3 regions of the Pseudoduganella plicata genome follow, and region 1 is predicted to be linked to each of the others. Evidence: predicted binding sites of a transcription regulator. Region 1 holds the regulator's gene; each other region holds the start of a gene.
What was found. The regulator FNR, encoded in region 1, switches genes on or off when oxygen is low (the NO sensors DNR and NnrR bind a similar motif). The targets are predictions, from matches to a motif close to TTGATNNNNATCAA.
Positions count from the first base shown of each region.

Region 2: E1742_RS12805 (KamA family radical SAM protein) is a predicted target of FNR. The motif match lies at 3,379-3,392, and genes of this name have one in related genera.
Region 3: E1742_RS03745 (hemerythrin domain-containing protein) is a predicted target of FNR. The motif match lies at 3,000-3,013, and genes of this name have one in related genera.

Region 1 is NZ_CP038026.1:3,731,126-3,735,685, forward strand. It holds gene E1742_RS16340 (HAMP domain-containing sensor histidine kinase) at 1-2,742, opposite strand, end outside; gene fnr (fumarate/nitrate reduction transcriptional regulator Fnr) at 2,964-3,719, shown strand; gene E1742_RS16350 (FixH family protein) at 3,774-4,286, opposite strand; gene ccoG (cytochrome c oxidase accessory protein CcoG) at 4,296-4,560, opposite strand, start outside.
Region 2 is NZ_CP038026.1:2,938,983-2,943,542, forward strand. It holds gene E1742_RS12795 (fumarylacetoacetate hydrolase family protein) at 1-532, opposite strand, end outside; gene E1742_RS12800 (MFS transporter) at 559-1,908, opposite strand; gene E1742_RS12805 (KamA family radical SAM protein) at 1,912-3,315, opposite strand; gene E1742_RS12810 (cache domain-containing protein) at 3,511-3,963, shown strand; gene E1742_RS12815 (methyl-accepting chemotaxis protein) at 4,047-4,560, shown strand, end outside.
Region 3 is NZ_CP038026.1:891,250-895,809, reverse strand. It holds gene E1742_RS03760 (putative bifunctional diguanylate cyclase/phosphodiesterase) at 7-1,752, shown strand; gene E1742_RS03755 (hypothetical protein) at 1,783-1,968, opposite strand; gene E1742_RS03750 (hypothetical protein) at 2,127-2,324, opposite strand; gene E1742_RS03745 (hemerythrin domain-containing protein) at 2,464-2,934, opposite strand; gene E1742_RS03735 (YqaE/Pmp3 family membrane protein) at 3,349-3,543, opposite strand; gene E1742_RS03730 (hypothetical protein) at 3,818-4,084, shown strand; gene E1742_RS03725 (hypothetical protein) at 4,127-4,560, opposite strand, start outside.

The DNA.
Region 1 (4,560 bases):
CGGCGTCGCCGGCGCGGGCTCGCGCGGTTCGGCAGCCGGTGTCCGTCGCGTGGCAGGCAAATGGCGCTCGATCACTGCCATCATTTCTTCGACCACGATCGGCTTCGCGATGAAATCGGTGATGCCGGCTTCCACGCAGCGGTCCCGTTCGGAGGCCAGCACGCCGGCCGTCATCGCGATCACGGGCAGCGGCAGGTTCAGCTCCTTGCGCACGATGGCGGTGGCCGTGAAGCCGTCCATGACCGGCATCTGCATATCCATCAGCACGATGTCGTAGCGCTGTGCCTCCACGCGCAGCACGTCCACCGCCTGCTGGCCATCGCCCACCACGTCGAGCGTCGCGCCAGCGCCCTCCAGCAGGCCCCTGGCCACCGCCTGGTTCAACAGATTGTCTTCCACCAGCAGGAAGTGGCACCCGGCCAGCCGTGTGCCCCGGCCGTCGTCCGGCAACGCCCCTTCCTCGCCGCCTTTTGCCACCAGTGCCTGATGCAGCGCCTCGAACAGGCTGGAACTGGTGATGGGTTTGACCAGCACCACATCCGCTTCCGGCGTGTTGGAAATTTCCTCCAGCCGCTCGCGCGCGAAGGCATTGACCATCGCGACAATCGGCTGGCGCCGTCCGTCGGCCGCCAGGCGGATCGCATGGGCCGCGGCGAAGCCGTCGCGTCCCGTCATGTGCCAGTCGGCGAGAACGATGTCGTACGGATGCGGGCCGCGTGCATTCTGCTGGAACAGGTCCAGCGCCAGCGGGCCGGACTCGGCCAGATCGGCATGCCACCCCCACGCGTGGATCAATTGCCCGATCATCTCGCGGCTGGTACGGTTGTCCTCCGCGACCAGCACGGAAAGCGGGCCGATGGACGGCTGGCGCTGCACTTCGCGGTGCAGCACCAGATCGAACGGCAGCTCGAACCAGAAGCAGCTGCCCTCGCCCGGCGCGCTGCGCACCTGGATCTCGCCGCCCATCAGTTCGATCAGGCGGCGCGTGATCGTCAGACCCAGGCCGGTACCGCCGAAGCGGCGCGTGATGCTTTCGTCGGCCTGCGTAAAGGCCTGGAACAGGTGGCTCAACTGTTCGGGACTCATGCCCATGCCCGTGTCGCGCACTTCGAAGCGCAGCACGGCGCTGGTGGCTTCCTGGCGCACCATGTCGACCTGCACGACCACTTCTCCCTGCTGGGTGAACTTGATCGCATTGCCGGCCAGGTTGACGAGAATTTGCTGCAGCCGCAGCGCGTCGCCCCACAACAGCCGTGGTACGGCCGGCGCCACGACGATGGCCAGTTCCAGCTCCTTATCGCCCGCGTTCATCGTCATCGTCGTCGCCAGGGTACTCATCGATTCGTCCAGGTCGAATTCGATTGGGGAGAGTTCCATGCGCTGCGCTTCGATCTTGGAGAAATCCAGTACGTCGTTGAGGATGCCCATCAGCGAATCGCCGGCCGTGCGGATCATGTTCAGGTATTTGCGCTGCTGCGCCGTCAGCGCCGTGTTCTGCAGCAGGTAGGCCATGCCCAGCACCGCGTTCATCGGCGTGCGGATCTCGTGGCTCATGTTGGCGACGAAATCGCTCTTGGCGCGGTTCGCTCCTTCGGCACGGTCGCGCTCCCGTTCCAGCTCGTCGGCACGCGCTTCCAGCTCCACCATCAGTGCGTGGGCGCGCGCATCGGCGGCCTGCCGTTCGGCCATCAGGTCGTTGAACGCGGCGGTCAGTTCGCCCGTTTCGTCGCGCGCCTTGACCGGCAGCGGCGCGTAGCCGTGCGGCGCGGTGCGCAGCGCGCGGATGGCATTGCGCAGGCGCACCAGCGGGGACATGAGCCGCGACGTCACCAGCGCAATGATCGCGGCCGCGACCAGCGACGCCAGCGTCGCCCACAGGGCCAGGCGAAGCAGCATGCCTTCGAACGGCGCGAACGCCTCTTCCTCCGGCAACGCGGCCGCCAGGACCCACGGCACCGATTTGAGGTGGGTCACGCTGGTCAGCATGCGGATGCCGTCCACGTTGGTGCCGAGCATCGTTCCCTCGAAGCCGCCGTCCAGCGCGCGCGTCATGGCGGTCGAGCCGCCGGATTGGCGCGGCTGCATCAGGCGGTCGACCTGGGGATGCAATACGTAGACCGGGTTCCCGCCTTGGGTAACGGCATAGAAGAACCCTGTCCGGCCCACTTTCGCGGTGCGCAGGTGCCCGAGCAGATTGTCCTTGTACAGGCGCAGCACGCCGATGACGACGCAACGCACGTCGCCTTCCTCGCCCAGCACGGGTGCGACCATCTGCACGACGGGGCGCTTGCCGGCGCGGCCGATGACCGGCTCGGCGATCAGCGGCATCCGATCGGCCAGCACGCGCTGGAAATAGGCGCGGTCGGCCACGTTGACGCCGGGCCGCCCCGGCAGCGCGGGGATGTCGGCGATGACGATGCCTTGGGGACTGGCGACCAGCACGTCGTCGAACAGCGTCAGGACGGCGCGGTTTTCGTAGAAGCCGCGCAGGCCGGCCGGGTTGGTGCACAGATCGCGCGGCTGGTAGCGTACCGATTGCGCCACGATCTCGCGCAGCATGACCAGCTTGTCGTCCAGCTCCTGGGCCGTGCGCCGCACCAGCGCGTCCTGCTGGGCGAACAGTACGCGCGTAAAGTCGTCGCGCATGCGCTGCGCCTGCAGCGCAGTCACGAGCGCGATCATGACGATCGACGTCAGCGTCGTCGCCAATGCGACTTTTGCCTTGATACCCAGCGGTTTCATTGCCCCTCGTCGAGCCGGAATGGCGGTAGCACCATGCATGTATCATAATCGCGCTATTGTTCGGCTGGCTACCCGCGTGGCGCTATCGTGCCGCGCCTTCTCGACAGGTTGATATTACTGTCGCGCAATCGATACCGAATGCCATAGCAACCGTGAAGGAACGGCCGAGCGCCTTCCGGTTACAGTACACTGTGGGCCATCCGAACGAAGACTCCCCACGCATGCACCAGCTTCCCGCCATCACCCTGCCCGGTACGACGATCGACGTGCTCAAGGCGCGCTGTGCCACCTGCAGCATGCACCAGCTTTGCCTGCCGATGGGGCTTGACATGGGCGATATGGACAAGCTGGACCAGATTATCGGCCGGCGCCGCAAGGTTGCCAAGGGCAATGTCCTGTTCCGCATCGGCGACCCGTTCACCAGCCTGTACGCCATCCGGCTAGGCCATTTCAAGACCTACCAGATCAACACCGGCGGCGAAGAGCAGGTCACGGGGTTCCAGATGGGCGGAGAACTGCTGGGCATGGACGCGATCAGCACCGACAAGCACTATTGCAGCGCGATGGCGCTGGAGGACAGCGAAGTGTGCGAAATTCCGTTTGCCAGCCTGGAACAGCTGCTGGTCGACATGCCGACCTTGCTGCGCCACTTCCACCGCATGATGAGCCAGGAAATCACGCGCGAGCAAAGCGTCATGCTTTTGCTCGGCAATATGCAGGCCTCGCAGCGCTTTGCCGCCTTTCTCGTCAATCTCGCCTCGCGCTACGAGGCGCGCGGCTACTCGGCCACGGCGTTCCAGCTGCGCATGTCGCGCGAGGACATCGGCAATTACCTGGGGCTGACGATCGAAAGCATCAGCCGCCTGCTCAACAAATTTAAAAAACTCGGGCTGCTGGCCGTCAGCAACCGCGAAGTGCGCGTGCTGGACCTGCCGCGGCTGAAGGCCATCACGGCCGGCACGGAAACCTGCGCATAAAAAACCGGTGACAGGCTCCTATTTTTGGAAAATGGAGCCTGTCACCGGTTTTTTTTACTCCGCCGCCCGCAACACGATCTCGGGTTCGGTGGGCCACAACCACTGCCCTTCCAGGCGCCATGACTTCTTCTCGTCCTCTACCAGCACCACCCACCGGGTGCGTTCCAGCATCGGCAGGCCGATACTGAACGTGCCATCGGCGGCGGGGTGCAGCAGCAGGCGGATGTCCTTGTCCGGCTGCGTTGCATGCGCCAGGTGCAGCAGCACGGGACCGCTGAGGGCGCCGGCATCGCGGCCGGCGACGCGGCCTGCCAGCTTGCCGTCGGCGGCGTCGTAGCGCACGGTCGCGGATACGCCCAGCAACGCTGCCGCGCGGTCGCGCCGCAGGTCCTGATTGATCGCCTTGCCCTTCCTGTAATAATCGCCGACGACCAGCGCGTCCTGCTGCGAGAAGGCGATCCAGCCCGTATAGCCGCAGGCGGCAAGCACAATGGCGGGGCCGGCCATCAGCAGCCATGGCCAGCGTTGCGTGTACCAGGGCTTCGTCAGTGTCAATGCGTGTTCCATATCGTTCTCCTAGCGCGGCACGATGAAGACGGCCGTTTCGCTGACCGTCAGCGCCGGATCGTCCAGAGCGGTCAGTTGTACCGTGATCTTGTTCGAACCGGTCTGCCCGGCACCGTGCGGCGCACGCAGGCGGATCGGCACCGCGCGCGTTTCCGTACCCTCCAGCGTCACTTCATCGGCCGTCGCCAACGCCAGGCCGGGCAGGCCCCGCGCGGCGATGCGGTAACGGTGACCCCGTTCGGAGGTGTTCATGATCTGCAGCCGGTAGACGTTC
Region 2 (4,560 bases), 790 kb from region 1:
ACGTGTCGCAGCCTTTGCCCTTGTCCCACTGCGGTCCCCGCTCCAGCTGGTACTCGCGTTCGGAGACGTCGTTGACCACGCAGTAGCCTGCGATGTAGTTCTCCGCTTCGGCCTCGCTGACGTAGCGCGCGCGCGTGCCGATGACGACACCCAGCTCCACTTCCCAGTCCGTCTTCTTCGAACCCTTGGGCAGCATGACATCGTCGTCCGGCCCGGACAGGCTCGTGATCGCCTTCATGAACACGATCGGCTCGGAAGGAATCGGCAGGCCCGATTCGGCCGCGTGGTCGGCGTAATTCAGGCCGATGCCAATGAATTTGCCGACGCCGGCAACGGGCACGCCGAAGCGCGGATTGCCGCGCACCAGCGGCAGCGATTCGGGCGCGATCTTCGCCAGCTTGCGCATGGCCTTGTCCGACAGGTTCGCACCGCCGATATCGCCGATCACACCGGACAGGTCGCGCAGCTTGCCTTCTTCATCGATCAGGCCAGGCTTCTCCTTGCCGACACGGCCATAACGAACCAGTTTCATTCTCTCTCCCACGCGTACTGCAGCTGTCAAAACGCAGATTCTACAGTGTTCCGCGGGCCGACCCTGCGACGGCGCCACGCGAACCACGCAAGGCCAGGCAATTGCAGCAGCACCAGCGCGCCAAACGCGGCGCTGTAGGCAACCGGGGGATAGCGGTTCGCGCTATCGGGCTGCCACAGGCCCACCACCTGGCCGAAGCCGGCCTGCACGAGGAAAGCGCCGGCGAAGATCAACAGGTTCAGGCACGTCGACGCGCGCCCCGTCAGCGCGGGCGGCATGGCCTGCGCGACGATCGTGTACTCGATGCCGGTGATGGTGCCTACCAGCGTGAAGGCCACCGCCAGCTGCGCGATCCCGGGCTGCCAGTTCAGGGCGATGGCGCATTGCACGGCGATGAACAACGCGACGCCGACACCGGCCACGGTGATCGCGTCGTACCCGCGTTTGGCCGCCCATTCCGTGACCATGCCGACGGAGATGGCGCCGAAGATGACGGCCGCCATGCCCAGGTACAGCAGCCAGGCCACGCTCTGCTCCGGGTAGCGGCCGACGTCCGTCAGCCAGCGGCCGATCCACAGGCCCTGGACGCCGAAGAAGACGGTGTGCGGAATCAGCACCAGGCCTGCCGTTTCGCGGAACGCGGGATGGCGGTAGACGTCGACCAGCACGCGCCGGTCGAAGCGTTTGGGCGGCGCGGCCGGCGGCGTAGGCGCCAGCAGCAGGATCAACGCCCCCACCACAACGCAGCCCAGCGCCAGCAGGATGAACATCCAGCGCCAGTCGGCGTACTGCAGGAACAGCCGCACGGGCAGCGTGGCCGATGCCGCGCCCAGCCCGCCGGCGGCAATCAGGTAGCCCTGCACCGACGGCAGCCGCGCGGGCGATATCCACGTCGACACGGCCTTGACGGCCGCCATGAAGCAGCCCGCCAGGCCCAGTCCCATCAGCGTGCGCGCTGCCAGCATCTGGGCGAACGTGCCGCTGCCGGCGAAGGCCAGCGTGCCAAGCGCCGCCACCAGCAGCATCGCGCACTGCACGCGGCGCGGGCCATACCGATCCAGCACCAGGCCGACGGGCAGCTGGGCCAACGCGAACGCGAGGAAGTAGGCGCTGGTCAGGAGCCCCAGTTCGGCCGGCGACAGGCCGGCCGCCGCCATCAGCTGCGGCGCCAGGATGGCATTCACCGTGCGCAGCAGGCATGACAGGTAATGTCCCAGCGCATAAGGAATGAAGACGAGGCACAGCACGGCCGCACCGGGCAGCTGGCCCGGCACGTGCTGGCGCCCCCGCCATACGGCCCGTGCCAGCCCGGATGCGGCGCGCTCCGACACCGGCAACGGGTAAGCGGTCCCGTCCTGCGGTTGTGCGCCGCTCATGGGTCACGCCACGTTGCTGTGGCTCGCGCAACCTTCGCGCGCCGAAGCGATCCGAATCACCTTGCGTTCCACTGGCCCGTGCTCCACGTGCTCCGGCATGCCTCCTTCGGTCTCGAAGAAGAACTTGTCCTTGCCGAACGCAGGCTTCAGGTGATCCAGCCACGTCGCTTCCGGATCGAACTTGGCGAAGAACGGCTTGCGCACCCAGTCGGGATTGCGGGCCTGCAGGAACTGCAGCGCGAATACCTTCTCGCCGGCGATGGTGACGACGCCGTCGATGACGACCTTGCCGGGGAAAGCGCTCATCGACGGACCGCGCACCGTGCGTGCCAGGCCCGAGACCATCTGGTATGCCTGCTGGAAGATCTCGTGCGCACGTGCCAGCGGCAGCTGGAAATACTCGCGCGGACCGGTGTCCCGTTCGACGAACATGTAGTACGGGATCGCGCCCAGTCGCACGCCGGTGCGCCACAACTCGGCCCAGGTGTGCGGGTCCTCGTTGATGTGGCGGATCAGCGGCCCCTGCATGCGCAATGTAGCGCCCGTGCCGACGATACGCTTGACTGCCTTCTGGGCGATCTCCTGGCGCAGCTCAACGGCGTGGTTGTAATGGCCCATGATGGCCATGTTCTTGCCGGCGGCAACGACCTTCTCGAACAGGCGCAGCAGGTCGTCGGCATCGCGGTCGGTGACGAAACGCTGTGGCCAATACGCGACGGACTTGGTGCCGATGCGAATATTCTGGATGTGCTCCAAGTCCGGGCCCAGCAGCGGTTCGATGAATTCGGCCAGCGAGCGCGTGTTCATGATCATCGGGTCGCCGCCGGTGATCAGCACGTCCGTCACTTCCTTGTGGTTTTTCAGATACGACACCAGTTCGCTCGTCTCCTTCGCGTCGAACTTCATGTCGTCCATGCCCACGAACTGCGGCCAGCGGAAGCAGAACGTGCAGTACGCATGGCAGGTCTGGCCGGAGCTGGGGAAGAACAGCACCGTTTCATTGTATTTATGCTGCAGGCCGCGCAGCGGCGCATCGTTCACGCGCGGCACGTTGTGCGTCATCTGGCCCGCGGGGTGAGGGTTCATGCGCATGCGGATCTTATGCACGTAGGCGGCGATCGCCGCATCGTCCTGCTTGACCATGACGAGGTCGCGCAAGGTGCGGTATTCCTCGATCGGCAGCATGTCGCGGTGAGGGAACGTCAGGCGGTAGATCGGATCGTCCGGTACGTTGCTCCAGTCGATCAGGTGCTCCATCACGTACTCGTTGGTGCGGAACGGCATCACATGCGAAACCACCTGCACGGCCTCCTGCTGGTCCGGCGGCAACCATTGCCAGTGGCGCGCCTGGCGAATGCTCTGGCGTGTGAAGGGCTTGAATTTTTGCGGGACTAAATCTGCGGACATTACGTTCTCCTGTCTGGACGGGGGCTGAGACCGACATGCTAGGCATCCTGGCCTGTCGTCGCGTTGCTTCAAGTCAATATCCACACGGAAACCAGCCGCTTTTGCGTTTGCTCAATTGCCTGATGGCACCGCCAGCGTAAATTACTCCTGGGAACGCGATGCCGTCCCTCCCCATATCATTCTCAAGGACTTTTCATGAAACAGATGCTGATCGGCAGCCTCGCCTGCCTGGCGATGGCAAGCGCCTTCGCCGCCACCGAACCCACGGAAAAAGACGCCATCGCCATGGCCGAACGGGGCGCCGCCTTCATCAAGGCCCACAGCAAGGAAGAGCTGATGAAAAAGCTGGCGGCCAAGGACCCGGCGTTCGTCCAGGGCGAGCTGTACGTCGACATGCGCGACCTCAAGACGGGCATCGTGCTGGCCCACCCGATCAACCCGTCCATCGTCGGCAAGGACCTGACGGACGTACCGGACCCCAGCGGCAAGAAATACCGCCGCGAGATCATCGACCTGGCGGCGAAAAGCGGCAAGGGCTGGGTCGACTACATGTACAAGAATCCCGTCAGCGGCAAGATCGAGCCGAAGACGACGTACATCCTGCGCGTCGGCGACGTCGTGCTGGAAGCGGGCATCTATAAAAAGTAAATCCCGGCCGCCCCGGTACGTTTGCCGGCGCGGCATCCGCAGTTCCTTCTTGCAGTTTCTCTCTTGATGTGGCGGGAGTCGTCATGCTGAACAAATTACGAATCGGTCCCAAACTGCTGCTGGCGCCAGGCGTCGTCCTGGTCCTGCTGGTGGCCATTACGGCCTGCGCCTGGTACGGCATGGTGCGCCAGAACGCCTCGATGGAAAATCTCGTGCAGGTGCGCGCGGCGCGCCTGAAAGCGGTGGCGGAAGTGGCCGGCGATGCCCGCTTCGTCCATGCCAATATCTATCAGCTGCTCGCATGGGTCAACGGCAGCTTCGCCAAGGCCCGGCTCGACGCACTGACCAACCAGATCAATGACCGGCACAAGGCCATCGACGGAAATCTGCGCAAGCTGGCGCAGGTGTCGGGACCGGACGAGCGCAAGCTGGCCGATGCGTCGATTGCCATCCTCGCCACCTACCGCAAGGCAGTGCTGGAGACGATCGAGATGGCGCAGATGGACCAGGCCATAGCGGCCAACTCGATGCAGAAAGCCGAAGCGCAGTTCGTGCTGCTGGACGAAGCGCTGACCCGCTTGTCCGGCCTGGAAAAAT
Region 3 (4,560 bases), 2.8 Mb from region 1:
GGCGTGATGAGCGAGCGCAGCACAGTGGATCGGTCGGCACCTGTTGCCGATGGCCTTGACACGGATGTCACCCGTGCGGCGGGGACGGTTTTCGAGGACCTGGTATTACGTGCCATCAGCGATGCGGTGCTGTGCACGGATGCAGGCGGCGTCGTCACGTATGTCAACCCGGCCGCCTGCAAGCTGCTGGGAGGGCGCGCTGCCGACCTGCGGGGCAAGCCGGTCGAGGAGCTGGCCCGGCTGCTGTCCAGCGACCTCGAGCCGATGACGCATCCTGTTGCCGTGGTGCTGGCAAGTGGCCGGCCAACGCGCCTGCCTCCGGGAACGATCCTGGTCCGAAGCGATGGCGAGGAGCTGGCCATCGAGGACGGCACTTCGCCGATCTTCGATAACGGCGGCGCGCTGGCGGGTGCCGTGATGGTGTTTCATGACGTTACCGAAGCGCAGCAGAGCATGCTACGAATAACGCACCAGGCCACCCATGACTTCCTGACCGATCTGCCGAACCGTGCGCTGCTGTCGAGCCGGCTGACGCATGAGCTGACATTGGCCGCGCGGCACGGCGCCGGCGTGGCCGTGCTGTACCTCGACCTGGACAACTTCAAGCACGTCAACGACTCCCTTGGCCACAGCGCCGGGGACGCCCTGCTGGCTGCGGTGGCGCAGCGGCTGTGCGACAGCGTGCGCCGCAGCGACACCGTCAGCCGCTTCGGCGGCGACGAGTTTGTCGTGCTGCTGACGATGACGGAGAATGCCGCCCACATGGCCGGCGTCACGGCAGGGAAGATCCTGGCCGCACTGGCCGCACCGCTGACGATCGACGGCGCCGTGCTGCACACGAGTGCCAGCATCGGCATCAGTATCTGTCCGGAAGACGGGGCGGATGCGGAAAGCCTGGTGCGCAATGCCGACACGGCACTGTATCTGGCCAAGGCGGCGGGCAAGAACGCATTCCGGTTCTTCGAGCCGCACATGAACGAGGACGCGGTGCAGCGCCAGTACCTGCAGACGGCGCTGCGCGCGGCACTGGGCAATGGCGAACTGTCGCTGCACTACCAGCCCAAGTTCGACTTGCGCACCGGGCGCCTGACGGGCAGCGAAGCGCTGGCGCGCTGGGATCATCCGACCCTGGGTGCCGTATCCCCGGGCCGCTTCATCGCTGTCGCCGAGGATTTCGGGCTGATCGTGGCACTGGGCCGTTGGGTGCGTGAGACGGCATGCGCGCAGCACATGGCCTGGCAGCGCGGCGGCTGCGCCCCGGCCCATGTCGCGGTCAATGTGTCTGTGCAGGAGCTGCACAGTGCCGGTTTTGAATCGGACCTGCTGCGCACGCTGCGCGATACGGGCATCGCGCCTGAACGCCTGCAGCTGGAAATCACGGAAGGGGTGCTATTGCGCGATACCGAAGCGGTGCTGGCGAAACTGCGCCGTATTCGCGATCTCGGCGTCGGACTCGCCATCGACGATTTCGGCACGGGGTATTCGAGCCTCAGCTACCTGCGCCGCCTGCCCGTGGATACGATCAAGATCGACCAGAGTTTCATCCGCGATCTCGGGCAGGATCCGGCCGGGCCGGTGATCGTGCGCGCCGTGATTGGCATGGGCCAGAGCATGGGCCGGCGCATCGTGGCCGAAGGCGTCGAGCACCTCGGTCAGGTCGATTTCCTGCGCGGGCAGGACTGCGACGAGGCACAGGGATGGTGGTTCAATCCCGCGCTGCCGCCGGCGCTGTTCGCCGGCCTGTATTGTTGATGTCGGTGGTGACGGGGTTGCCGACGCGGCTCAGACGCCGCGGCGCTCGCCCGGACAGGCCAGCACGCGCTTGATGGTGGCCGGCTTGATACGCTTGCGCGTCAGGAACATATGCGCGTCGCGCAACCCCAGCGATTGCTGCATCAACAGGGCACGGTTAATGACCAGTTCGGTCGTGACGTCGGTGCGGGAATATGCGCGCTGTACTTGGTTCATTGCGTCTCTCCTGAAGGTTATCTGTGTGCGTGCGAGAGCACAGCGTCAGATTACCCGGTACAGCCGCTCCGGACAGTGCGCCAGTTCACCTATAAACAATTGTGTGACACCCTGCGGCACCCGTGAATTAACGATTGCCACCGCTAAATGTGGTCGGCCTACGTCGTCCGCCGTGCCGGTCCGAACAACGCCGCCACCATGGGGTCGCGCCCGATGGCCCCCACGGTGCGCCGCAGCGGATAGGCGATGTCGTCACTGAGGCGGTGCACGCGGCCGCCGTCGGCGTGCGTGTAGATGCTGAGGCGGCCCGTGGCCGAGGGCTGCGGGACCGGCTTGGTCGACTTGTATTTTCTCATGGGGTTCTCGAGAGTCGGTAGACCGGCGCGACAGAGCGCGTCACGGCCGCGGCAACAGGACGGTACAGTACTGCATACCCGCGCGTGGTCCGCCGTTGCAGCGGGTCGTCCGCATGCACGGGCGCCGGTTGGCGCGCATTCATGCAGGTTCTCCCAACGGCGCTCCTGCGGGGTGCTCCCATTGCCGGCGCATCTGTTCCAGCAACGGCCGGGCGGTGGCACCCAGCAGGTGCAGCGCCGTTGGATACAGTACGTTCTCTTCCTTCAGTTTGTGTTGGTGCATCAGGATGCGCAGGCTGTCAGCATGGTCGAAGCATGCGTTGGCATCGTGCGCGTCGATGGCATCGGCCATGCGCTGCACCAGCAGGCGTATGTGCCCATGCTCCATGCGCATCGTGGCGGTCGGGCCGCCGCCGCCCGTCAGCCGCTCCACGGCGGGGAACAGCAATGCCTCTTCGCCTTGCAGGTGCTGCTCCAGCGTGCAGGCGAAGCGGCCGAACGCGTCGCTGGCGGCCTCCCAGTCGCGATCGATAACATGTTCTTTCGCTTGCTTGTAGTGCGCATCGCAGGCGCGGTGCTCGGCGGCCAGGTAGTCGTGCAATGTCGTCATGAACGGTCCTTTTCCCTTCGCGTTTGCGTTGCCGCCATTGTGCCTCCGGCCGAACCGGCAAATCCTTGACCTAAGTCAAAAATTTCCACATTGACAGCGGGATACCGTGCCGGGATGCGATAAATGCCGGCCCGTCGATGGGCCGGCCTGCGGCAACGGGTCGGTGCGTACGCAGGATCCCCGTGGAGCTGTGCGGCGAGGATCGGGAGGCGCCGATTTTGACGTTCGAGGAGAAGGCAAACCGAAGTAGCGGCTGCGGCTGGCACAGTGGCGCGGTTGGTCGGCTTCGGGCGCACGCTTGCGCCCACCCGGGCGATGGTGGCAAACAGGACCGCATATGGCGACTCCCGCACCGCCAGGTGCCGGTAACGCCTCTCTGCCGGCGCGCACGCGAACCGTCGTTCGCTGCGTGCCTTAACCCCGCTCGCGCATCGCCTCCGCGATTTTCTGGTCGGTCTTGTACTGGCTCAGCGCATACACAGCCCAGATGGTGGCGGGCAGCCAGCCCAGCAGGGTGATCTGGAGGATCAGGCAGATGATCCCGGCGATCGGCCGGCCGATCGTGAAGAAGGTCAGCCACGGGAAAATGAGGGCAATCAGCAGGCGCACGCAATCTCTTTCAGTGTGCCCCTGGTTCCGCGAGGCGCCGGTGGGGCGATCGCCCCGGTTTGCGGACATCTTAGCAGCGGCGGTAGCGACTTGCCAGAGCCGACCCGTACATGGCAGCGCCGCCGCGCACGATTGCGACAGGCTGAGTTATTCCCGGCCTGATATTATTGTTGCAACTAAAGCGCTGGCGTGCCCGCACTCGCGATACGCCAGCGCGATCCGATCAACGGCAGCGACCGACGCAAGAGCGGTCGCGCCATCAGAAGGGAAGACGATGAAAAGATTGATGACAATCCTGGTGACCGGCCTTGCCCTGGTCGCCGGCACGGCCAACGCGGCCGGATGCCTGAAGGGCGCCGCCGTGGGTGGCGTAGCGGGGCATGTGGCTGGCAAACATGGTGTTGTCGGTGCGGTGGGCGGCTGCGTTGTCGGCCGTCACATGGCCAACAAGAAGGCGAAGAAGGAGAAAGCCGCAGAGCAAGCGCGCGCCGAGCAGGCCAGACGGGACCGGGCTGCCGCCCAGACCGCCCCGGCACACTGACCCGGACCGTAGCGGCGTCCGGCCTCACTGGAGTGCCGTGCGCTAATTCCCCCTTGTCGTGCCCGCGTTCCGGCGCCTCATGAGCGCCGGCGTTGCCGTCTGCTCCTTCACCCACGCTCCCCAAAACTCGACACCTTTCATCAGCTGCAGCGAGTAGTCGAGGGATTGATGCGTGCCGTCGAACGACTCGCCCGGCGCCAGGTTGCGAAAGAAAAAGCCTACCTCCTCTTCATTGACGGGGCCGGCCGCCAGCACCGTTTCATACGTCTGGTTCGGCGCGACAGCCACCTGGCGGATGCGGCTGGCGGCAAACGTGGCGAACAGCGGCGGGTCGGCGCCACCGGCCATGTCCATCGCGCGGCTGTGGCAGGCCAGGCAGCTCGAGCGCGGATCGTCGACGGGACCGTTCATGCGGCCCAGGTAACCCAGCTTGCCGTCCGGCGCGCGGGTGGCAAACTGCGCGTCCGCGACCGGGT